One region of the Staphylococcus lugdunensis genome, then DNA from elsewhere that is predicted to be linked to it. Evidence: riboswitches for the same ligand, from Rfam matches in the RefSeq annotation. Region 1 holds a riboswitch; each other region holds the start of a gene.
The links. Region 1 has a riboswitch for thiamine pyrophosphate ahead of AL499_RS08380 (3-oxoacyl-ACP reductase). Riboswitches for the same ligand answer to the same signal wherever they lie in the genome.
Positions count from the first base shown of each region.

Region 2: it holds a riboswitch for thiamine pyrophosphate, as region 1 does, so the genes downstream of both, AL499_RS07870 (ABC transporter substrate-binding protein) here and AL499_RS08380 (3-oxoacyl-ACP reductase) in region 1, are expected to answer to the same signal.
Region 3: it holds a riboswitch for thiamine pyrophosphate, as region 1 does, so the genes downstream of both, tenA (thiaminase II) here and AL499_RS08380 (3-oxoacyl-ACP reductase) in region 1, are expected to answer to the same signal.

Region 1 is NZ_CP014022.1:1,782,940-1,786,230, forward strand. It holds gene AL499_RS08375 (LLM class flavin-dependent oxidoreductase) at 1-532, opposite strand, end outside; gene AL499_RS08380 (3-oxoacyl-ACP reductase) at 624-1,373, opposite strand; TPP riboswitch at 1,497-1,599, opposite strand; gene AL499_RS08385 (SdrD B-like domain-containing protein) at 2,095-3,291, shown strand, end outside.
Region 2 is NZ_CP014022.1:1,674,251-1,677,541, reverse strand. It holds gene AL499_RS07885 (helix-turn-helix domain-containing protein) at 1-199, opposite strand, end outside; gene AL499_RS07880 (tripartite tricarboxylate transporter permease) at 423-656, shown strand; gene AL499_RS07875 (hypothetical protein) at 973-1,338, opposite strand; TPP riboswitch at 1,466-1,566, shown strand; gene AL499_RS07870 (ABC transporter substrate-binding protein) at 1,666-2,580, shown strand; gene AL499_RS07865 (MFS transporter) at 2,681-3,291, opposite strand, start outside.
Region 3 is NZ_CP014022.1:2,380,679-2,383,969, reverse strand. It holds gene thiM (hydroxyethylthiazole kinase) at 1-599, opposite strand, end outside; gene thiD (bifunctional hydroxymethylpyrimidine kinase/phosphomethylpyrimidine kinase) at 592-1,413, opposite strand; gene tenA (thiaminase II) at 1,418-2,095, opposite strand; TPP riboswitch at 2,182-2,285, opposite strand; gene AL499_RS11135 (transglycosylase family protein) at 2,508-3,215, opposite strand.

The DNA of each region.
Region 1 (3,291 bases):
TATCGGCAACAATATCTGTTGCTTTCCAGTTTGTAAACAAGTGTTGCATGACTGCAGCAAATTCTTGTGCACGAGCGTAGCGAGCTTCATGATTAGGTAACTCTGTCATACTATGATTTTGTGCTTCTATATCAGTCATCGATGTTACTAAATTCCAACCAACCCGTCCACCTGTCATATGGTCAAGACTAAGCAATTGTCTGGCAACAGTATAAGGATCCGAAAATGTACTCGAAATAGTTGGGACCAGACCGACGTACTGAGTTACTTGTGATATGGCTGTTAAATTTATGAGTGGATCAAACCAAAAGGCAGGCATTGCACTTGAGTCATTGGCATTAAAGGATTGATTGTCTGCGAAAAAGACAATATCTAAACAACCTCGTTCAGCAAGTTGTGCTAACTCTTGGTAGTATGAAACATCACCAAGCCGTTCAACTGCAGAATCAGGCATTTGCCAAGCTGCTTGATGATGACCGCAACCATAAACTAAGACGCCAATATGCATTTGACGTTGTTGCTGTTGATACATATATATACACTCCAATACAGCTACATTTATAACGATTATTGGGTTAGAAGTGTCCAACTCTTAAAATTAATAATGGCGTTCAAATGGACAATCAATTCATTGTTAAGCCACCATCTACAGTTATATTTTGTCCTGTAATTTGTTTAGCTTCATCTGAACATAGATAGACAACCATGTTGGCAACATCTTGCGGGCTTGTAACTTGATGTAACGGTGTTGTACTTGCAATTAAATCAAATACTTCCGGTGTCGTAACTGCACTGGCATCTGTTGTTTTAAGTAAGCCCCCTGAGACGACATTAGCAGTGATACCATATTGACCAAGTTCAGCAGCAATATTTCTAGTAAAACCGATAATACTCGCTTTTGCAGTTGTATATTCATGATAAGGAACAACTGGGTTTTGATATAAATTTGTACCGATATTTACTACAGAACCTTGTTTATGCTCAATAAATTGAGGTAGTACACTTTGAATAACATTAAAACTTGCTTTCAAGGTTCCATCTAGTTGTGCTTGATAATCGTCCCAAGATAAATCTTTGAAGGATTTTTGTGCGTCAGGATCGAATTTAAAGTTAACTAATGCATTGTTAACAACAGCATCGATATGTCCAAAATGATCGATTGCACTAGCTACCATCGCATTCACTTGCTCACGATTACGAACATCTGCTTGTAATGCAATAGTTTGAGCTCCTAGCTCTTGCATTAACTGTTCGGCCGCTGTTTGACTTTGATTATAATTAATCACAACTTGAAATCCTTTAGCGACTAGAGTGCGTGCTATAACAGAACCAAGGCCACGACTAGCTCCAGTTACTAATACAGTTTTTGCCATTGTGAACCTCCTTATAAAGAATATTAAAGAAAAAAATACGCAACCTTCACTAGGAAAGTTGCGCAACGTAAAACTATCATAAATAACGGACTCAAAATAAAAGAGGCCATTAGACATATTAATATTAGGTTCCACACACTTTCCTACGCTAGTATCAACTAGATCAGGTTCAAAGGGTTTAAGGCCACGCCTATTCTCAGTTATAAAAACACCCCTAGTGCATATATTTAACTTTAATTTCAATTTAAAACTTTTCATTCACATTGTCAAGATACATTAATTTAGTAATCACGTAAACATTTAAGGAAAGAAGAACAATATTAGTTTCAGCAAGTAGGATTTTATGACTAATTGTTGAGGCTTTTTAAGTTGTAACGAGAAAATAGAGGAATAATCTCTTCTTAGAATATAAAAAATTTATATTAGAAGATAAATAATGTAACTATAAACTTTCTATTAATATACATTTTGTACTTGAAATGAATATTTAAGCGAAATTATGATTAAAAAACATTTAATATAATTAAAATGCGTAATATTAAATAGTGATAAATCTGTTATAATTCATATATCATTGTATTATTACTCTAATTATATAGATTAAAATGTATTATTATAATTATTTTGTACTATATATCAAAATTCTCATATACATCTAGGAAATAAAATAGAGTTTGATATGCAATGACAACTATTTTAACCAACTATAGGAGGTCAGTGAATGACTAACAGAAAGAGAAACTCGTCACAACGCATGGATTTTATCCCAAACAAACTAAACAAATATTCAATCAGAAAATTTACAGTAGGTACAGCTTCAATATTAGTAGGTGCCACACTTTTCTTAGGGCATCATGAAGCTGAGGCAGCTGAAAAACAACAATCCATATCTCAAAACCATAGCGATAAACAAGAAAGTTCTCAAGCTGATACAACAGTAACCACAGAACAAACAACAAATAATAATGTTTCTTCTCAAACTAACGCCACGTCACCAAGCACTCAAGATAAAACAACGATAGATCACACTGAAAATCCATCTTCAACAAACCAGCAGATAACAGAAAATCAATCACTGCATGCAAAAGATTTACAAACATCAAATCAAAACAATGTCTCGCATAAAGATACTGCTAACAAATCAACAGAAAAAGAAGCTAGACAACATCAAAATCATAAATCGACAATTCAACAACAAGAAAGTTCAGAAAAGTTAGTAACAGCTGCTCAAAATGCATCAGCTACAAACCAAGCTGTATCCACCAATACGAATGAGACACATGTACAATATGCTGATAAAAAATTGAGCCAAATTGGCGTGAACCATCAAACGAAAGAACAAGTTAAAGCTTCACTAGTTACTAAGAAAGCTTTTAAGCCACGTTCTAAACGAGATTTAGATAATACAATTGTGGCAGAAACCTTAAAAGCAGACATTACAAACCCTGACTATGGTGTTAGAACTCCTGCAACTCCTGTAACTGCAGCTGCTTCAACATCTCCAACAACGCGTGCATTGAGTAGTAATTATAGAGTAAGAGCATTAGCAGCAGCTACACCAACAGGTAAAGATGTGAGTGACAAAATTAAATTTTCAAATATAGATATAGCAGTGGAAGGTAGAACTGCACATACAAATGCTAGTGGTCAACGTGAATTATGGGTGACTTCTGGAGATATTTTATCTTTAAAAGCAGATTATACCGTTGACAATAGCGTTAAAAGTGGAGATACATTTACGATAGGCTATGGACAATATATTAGACCTGGAGGATTTTCGTTACCATCATCGGACACAGAATTAAGAGATGCAAATGGTGCAATTATAGCTAAAGGTAAATATGATAGTAACACGAATAAAACAACCTACACGTTTACAAATTACGTTGACCAATATGATAATATTCAAGGATCTTTT
Region 2 (3,291 bases), 110 kb from region 1:
CTTGATAATCCAATAATTCGTCCACACTCATATTAAATAATTTTGCAAGCTTTGGTAACAACTGAATATCAGGCATTAAACTACCATTTTCCCATTTTGAAATAGTTGGCTTTGTGATATCTAAATATGCAGCCAATTTATCTTGCGTTAATCCTAGTTTAGTCCGCTGCGCTTTTATAACCTTATTAATTTTAATCATATTAAACAACTCCTTACATTTATTGTATCTAGCAGTTGAACTAAATTGTATTTCTAATATGACAATATCAAGGAAATAAAGTTTCCAAATAAGAAACTTATAGTCGTATGGATATTCTTTTCGTTTAAAAATTCGTATAAAAACACGGTGTATGATAATTTAAAATACTATCATTCGAAAATCTTGTATCGTAAGTTACAATATTGATAAAGAGGTGATATAAATGAAAAGCATCTTTAATTTCTCATTCGTTCTAGGGCTTATGTTAATTATCGTTGGGATTGTACGTTTATTTAATGGTATTGATATTGTATCTATCTTTGCAATTGCACTGGGAATTATGGAAATATTTCTCTCATTAAGTCAGCGCAAACAAATTAAACGACAAAACCAACATGCTTCAAATGACTCAAAACACGAAAAACCAAGTTTTAAACATACTCATGATAAAGAATAATCATCATTTCAGCTACTAAAATAAACAAAATTTATTATAATATATATAAATGATAAAATAATATAGTCTGTACTAAATAACGCTCCATGTTATCGTTTTTTACGATTGAATTAATGTGTACTTATCGTTTTACTTTATTCAAACTTTACAACTTTTAAATAAGATACGTGAGATTAAGTGTTTTCTCATTTTCTCTAGCAGTATCTTCACAAAAACAAAAAATAAACATATTAACTATTAACTTTATTTCACAAATTAGTGAATCTTTAGCATTGTTCAATAGTTAAATATGCTTATCCGCTCTCGTTTCCTATGTTCAGTAATCTAATGGCCCTAATAGTATAAAGATAATGAATAATACAGCACTCAAAAATGTTGTCGGCATAAGCCACCATACTTTGGTAAAATGTTGGCGCTTAAGTTCAATCAATCCAATCATAGTAGAAAAACCCCATAAATCATCAAATACAACATTTCCAAATATATTCTCTGGTAGTAGCGCATCTAATAATTCAATTAAAAATGCTGCCATTAAACCAAGTTGGTAGCTAATCACTAAAATACGTCGCTGCTTAGATTGCCATTGTCGACTCAGACGCAAATACGCCCAAAGTATTATTACAAGAATGAACACCTCGATGATAATAGTTAAATAATACAAGTAATCATTGCTTATTAACATTTTAACCCTCTTAACATTAAAAAAATTATAAATATGTTCACTTTTAGAATAGGTCATATCAATGCATCATTCAATTATGATATACCAATTTTATTTACTTATGTTGTTATGTTATGTTGTATATGTAAATGATCACTGGGGGTGCAGTAATCGCTGCTGAGAGAAACTTTGTTTCAACCCTTGAACCTGATGGTTAGTACCAGCGTAGGAAAGTGAACCTTGTGCGTCATTGATGCGTAGTCCTTTTGATATCAATCTTTTTCTTGTTAAACACAAGCATTCACTTTTGCTACGTGAATGCTTATTTTAATAGGAGGAGAAAAGATAATGGATACACTAACAGTTGGTTTAGAATGGTTTTTAAATCCAGATCATATGCCGCTGATCATTGGCATTGAAAAAGGCTGGTTTGCAGACGCACAACTTGACGTACATATGATTGAGCCAGAAGCGCATTTCGATGCACTATCTGAAATTGAAAACAACAAAATGGATATAGCGATAACAGAACCTATTCACTTAGTTGAAGATCGTGCTAACGCTAAAGATGTTGTTGGCTTCGCACGATTCTTGCACACTAACGGTGGTGTCATGTTCAACAAAGATAAAGCAATAACTCGTCCACGTAACCTTATTGGAAAACGCTTAACCTATCCTGGGGCACCAGGCTCCGGTGGTATTGCAATTGTTAAAACAATGATTGAAGCCGATGGTGCTACATATCAGGAAGGTGATTTGATTCCTGTGAACAATAGCTTTTATCATACAGATGCATTAGAGAAGGACAAAGCAGACGCAGCAACGTTAATCTTTGAAAATTTCGAAATAATCGAAGCAAAATTACGTGGCTTAAATGTCGATTTCTTCGCTCTTAAAGATTATAATGTTCCAGATTTTTGTCAATTAATATTGATTACCTCTCCACAACACCTCAAAATACAGCATGATAAATTATCACGTTTTATCACTGTCATTAAAAAAGCTATAGATTATATTCATCAACATTTGGATGAAGCGATTGCAATTTATTGTGCTTATACGCACACTGATGTATATGATGCATTAAACCAACAAACCATACAAGCTACAGCCCATTGTTTTACTAATGATTTATCAATGAGCTCCGATTATTACAATGATTTACAACTATGGTTACACGAAAACGATAAAATCGTACAACCCATTGATTCACAACTTTATTTCACTAATGAATTATTATTCCCACGTTATCACCGACACTAATCAAAACCACCCGTTATAAGGGAGGGTTTGATTGTAGACAAACCTACTTTTTATAAAGGGGGGTTTGTCTTTTTATAATTTTAAAAATTATAAAATGAAATTACTTTTTATTATTGAACATCTCCTTAAATATTTCTGTATTAGCATATATAAATATTGAGATTAGAACTAAAGATACACTTGCAAAATAATAAGGCATAAATGTTTGAGGCACCAATCCAATTAATATTGCACCTATAGTCATACCTATATATCTTACAAAATTAAAAACACCTAAAACCTTTCCTTTGATACTTTCGAACCTTTGAGATATTAGAGTTGATAGTAAGGCAGGAACAAGGCCGACAAAAAGTCCTAGTATAAAAATGATGAATGATAAAATTATTAAACTTAAAGTATTAAACAATCCAAATAGCAAAGTAAATATTGAAAAAATAATAACAGTGTATTTAAGTATAATTAAACCCTCATGCTTCTTTGAAATTCTTTTGTAGAACATACTACCTAATATTACACTAACTGTAATAGGTAAAAATAATACACCGGATATTCCTTCACCTATATTGTATATATTGTTTAATAATGTTGGTAAATAAACCAATATTGAGAAATAGGTAAAAAATATTAAGAATCCTAACAATACTAAAGTAATAAAAACTTTATCAGATAAATAATTTTCATTTACTTTTTCTGTTAATTTTCCTATTCCTT
Region 3 (3,291 bases), 600 kb from region 1:
AAAAAGCTGGCAATAATGCCTCCTAATAAACATCCTGCGCCAGTCACTTTGGCTAATAATGGTGAGCCATTAGATAATTGAACGATTTGATTATCTTGAACAATAATATCGTCTTTTCCGGTTATCACAATGGCAGTTTGATATTTTTGGTATGCTTTTTTAGCAATTGCTATGGTGTCAAGATTGCTTGCTCCATCTGTACCTTTCATTGTTGTATTCATATCAACAAGCGTCAATACTTCAGAAGCATTTCCCTTAATAACAGAAACTTCTACTTCAGCTAAAAAACGTTCACAAAAGGTTTTGCGATATGTTGATGCCCCTACAGCTACTGGATCAAAAACAATTGGCGTTCCTTGTTTATTGGCAATTCTCCCAATCTTAATAATATCCTCTTCATTCGCTTTTGTGAGTGTACCAATATTGATTAACAATGCTTGAGCAACTTTATAAAACGCTTCTGCCTCTTCAGGTGCTTCACTCATTGCCGGACTTGCACCCATACTTAACAATCCATTAGCAGTGAAATTTTTCACAACATCATTCGTATAACAAACAATTAAAGGATTATCTTCACGTAATTTTTCTAAATTATTCATCATCTAGTCCTACTTTCTTTAAGTATGCAAAATGGTTTACTGGCCCTCTACCTTGACCTATTTCAGGTGTATATTCAATGCTTAAAGATATGAATTTCTTTGCCTTTTTCACAGCTTCATAAATTGAGCGACCTTTAGCTAATTCTGCAGCGATAACAGCAGAAAATGTACAGCCCGTACCATGCGTATGCGGAGTGTTAAAACGTTGATTTTCAAATGTATAAACATCATCTTTTGTAAACAAATAATCTTTAGCAATATTTGGGTCTTCGGAATGACCACCTTTAATTACAACACCTTTACTACCAATATCATTGATGAATATATTACCTGCCTTATAAATATTCGCTTCACTATCAATTTTAATACCTGTAATTTCTTCAGCTTCCGGAATATTCGGTGTAACAACATCAGCTAAGGGTAACAATGTTGACTGTAAATGTTTTTTAGTATCATCATCCATAAGTGAATCGCCACTTTTAGCTAACATCACTGGATCGATGACATATGGAATGTCTGCATATTTTGTAAGGTAGTCACGTACTAGTTCCATCGTGTCTTTAGTTGCAATCATGCCTGTTTTAATTGCTTGAGGTAACTCATCATCAAATACGCTATCCAATTGTTCTTTAACCCATGATGTTTCCAGATTATGAATGTGTTGAACACCTTTCGTATTTTGAGCAACGATGCTTGTAATGGCAGCCATACCATAAACACCACAAGAATGAAATGATTTTAAATCTGCCATAACGCCAGCACCACCTGAGGGATCAGTACCTGCAATTGTAAGCGCAATTTTCGGTTTATTCATGCTTTTAACCTCCAAAGTTCCATTGTTCATTCGTATATGCCATATTAAAGAAATGTCTCTCATGAATCGTACTTTGTAAAAAGCTTTCTTTAATTTGTTGTTTTTCTACGTCTGAGCTGTTTTCTGTTAATTGATCTAGCAGCTGATCAAAAACATTTATAAGTTCTCTCATTTCTGTGCTATAAAATTCAAACCATTTAGATAAATTTGTAGCTTTGTTTAATTCAGGGTCTTCTATTGCTCTTAATGCAATCACTTCATAAACATATGGACAAGGTGCCATAGCTGCAATTGCATAGGCCGCATTTTCATGCGTATAAGCATGATAATACATATGTTTAATATAATGATCTCCACTTGGCGGCCAAACCTTTTCTTTAATAATTTCTTCATACGGCTCGTTTATATAATCCGCCAATATTTCATGTGCTTCAACTTCCCCTTCAGTTAAAAACTCAATTTGTTCAACAAGAAATTTAATACTTTCAATATCAGTAACTTTAGGAATAAGTAATGCGTATATATTCATAAATTCTTTTAAATAGGATGCGTCAGCTCTTAAATACTGTCTGATTGCTTCTTTAGAAATTGTTCCCTTTAATAAGTCTTGTATGAAACCATCTTGATAAATTTCATCAATAATTGGTTGTGATGCTTGTTTAATTTCATCTGAAAATTTCACTTGTATTGCCTCCCAGTATAAGTCTTTAAAAAATAAAAACTACATTTCAACGTAGAAATGTAGTTCATCCCAAACAATATAATGGCAGATTATTGTTGCTACTTTCCTACGTTGGTTCTAACCAAATCAGGTTATAAGGGTCTGACTAATTTCGTCATCTCAGCCAATAAAGGCTCCCCTAGTAGTTTCCTATTACATTTAACATATCAAAGCCAAACTCATTAATCAAATGTAAAGCAACCATGTCATACCTCTAGATACATATCATCATATTCATTTTTAAATGTGTTAACTTCAAATACAAAATTTAATTATTGAAGACAGTCAAAATAATAGCTGATATATCTTTTAATATAAATAGAACCCACCTCATGATTATGAAGTGAGTTCAGAATTTAATTTAGGTTGGGCCCTAAGCTGTTGTCCAGTGGCCTGCACCTTCTGTATCATATAATTTTTGTGCTGCAGCATCTTGAACATGTTCTGGAGCATTAGCTGGTGACACACCTTTATATTCAGATGGCGCTACATGATTCCATGTTGACTGCATAAATTGATATTTACCTGCTGCACCAGATGATGGATTAACTGCATGAATATCTCCACCAGATTCACGTTGTGCTATTGCTTTCAAGTGACTGTTAACATTAACTGATGAATGACTTGAAGCTTGGCTTGCTGAACTTGACTGACTATGAGATGTTGCTTGTGTTTGTGGTTGTTGTGTTGATTCGCTTTGAGGTGCTTGCTCAGTTTGAGCTGGCTGAGCTGATGTTGATTGTTGAGTTGCAGCACCTTGAGATGATGACATTGTTCCTTGTTGAGCTTGTGAATTCATTGTTGTATCATCAGCTGCACCATTTGATGGATAGTATTGCCATTCAAAATAAGTACCATCAGAAGCAAAGTGATAAGTAGTCCCTTCATAATTGAATGTAAAATCATACGCTCCTGATTGTACAGGCTTTTCATTTAATGATTGATCATTTGATTGTGCTAATTGTGCTAACTCAGCTTTAGTATTGACATTTAATTCACTCGCATCTGCATCATGACCTGCATTTCCTGCTACTAAACCTAAGCCTACTGCTAGAGATGATGCAATAATTGTTTTTTTCATAATTATATATCCTCCTAAATTTGAGTTCATTTCATATTTAAATTTACAATTCATAATGTAACATCCATAAAAAATA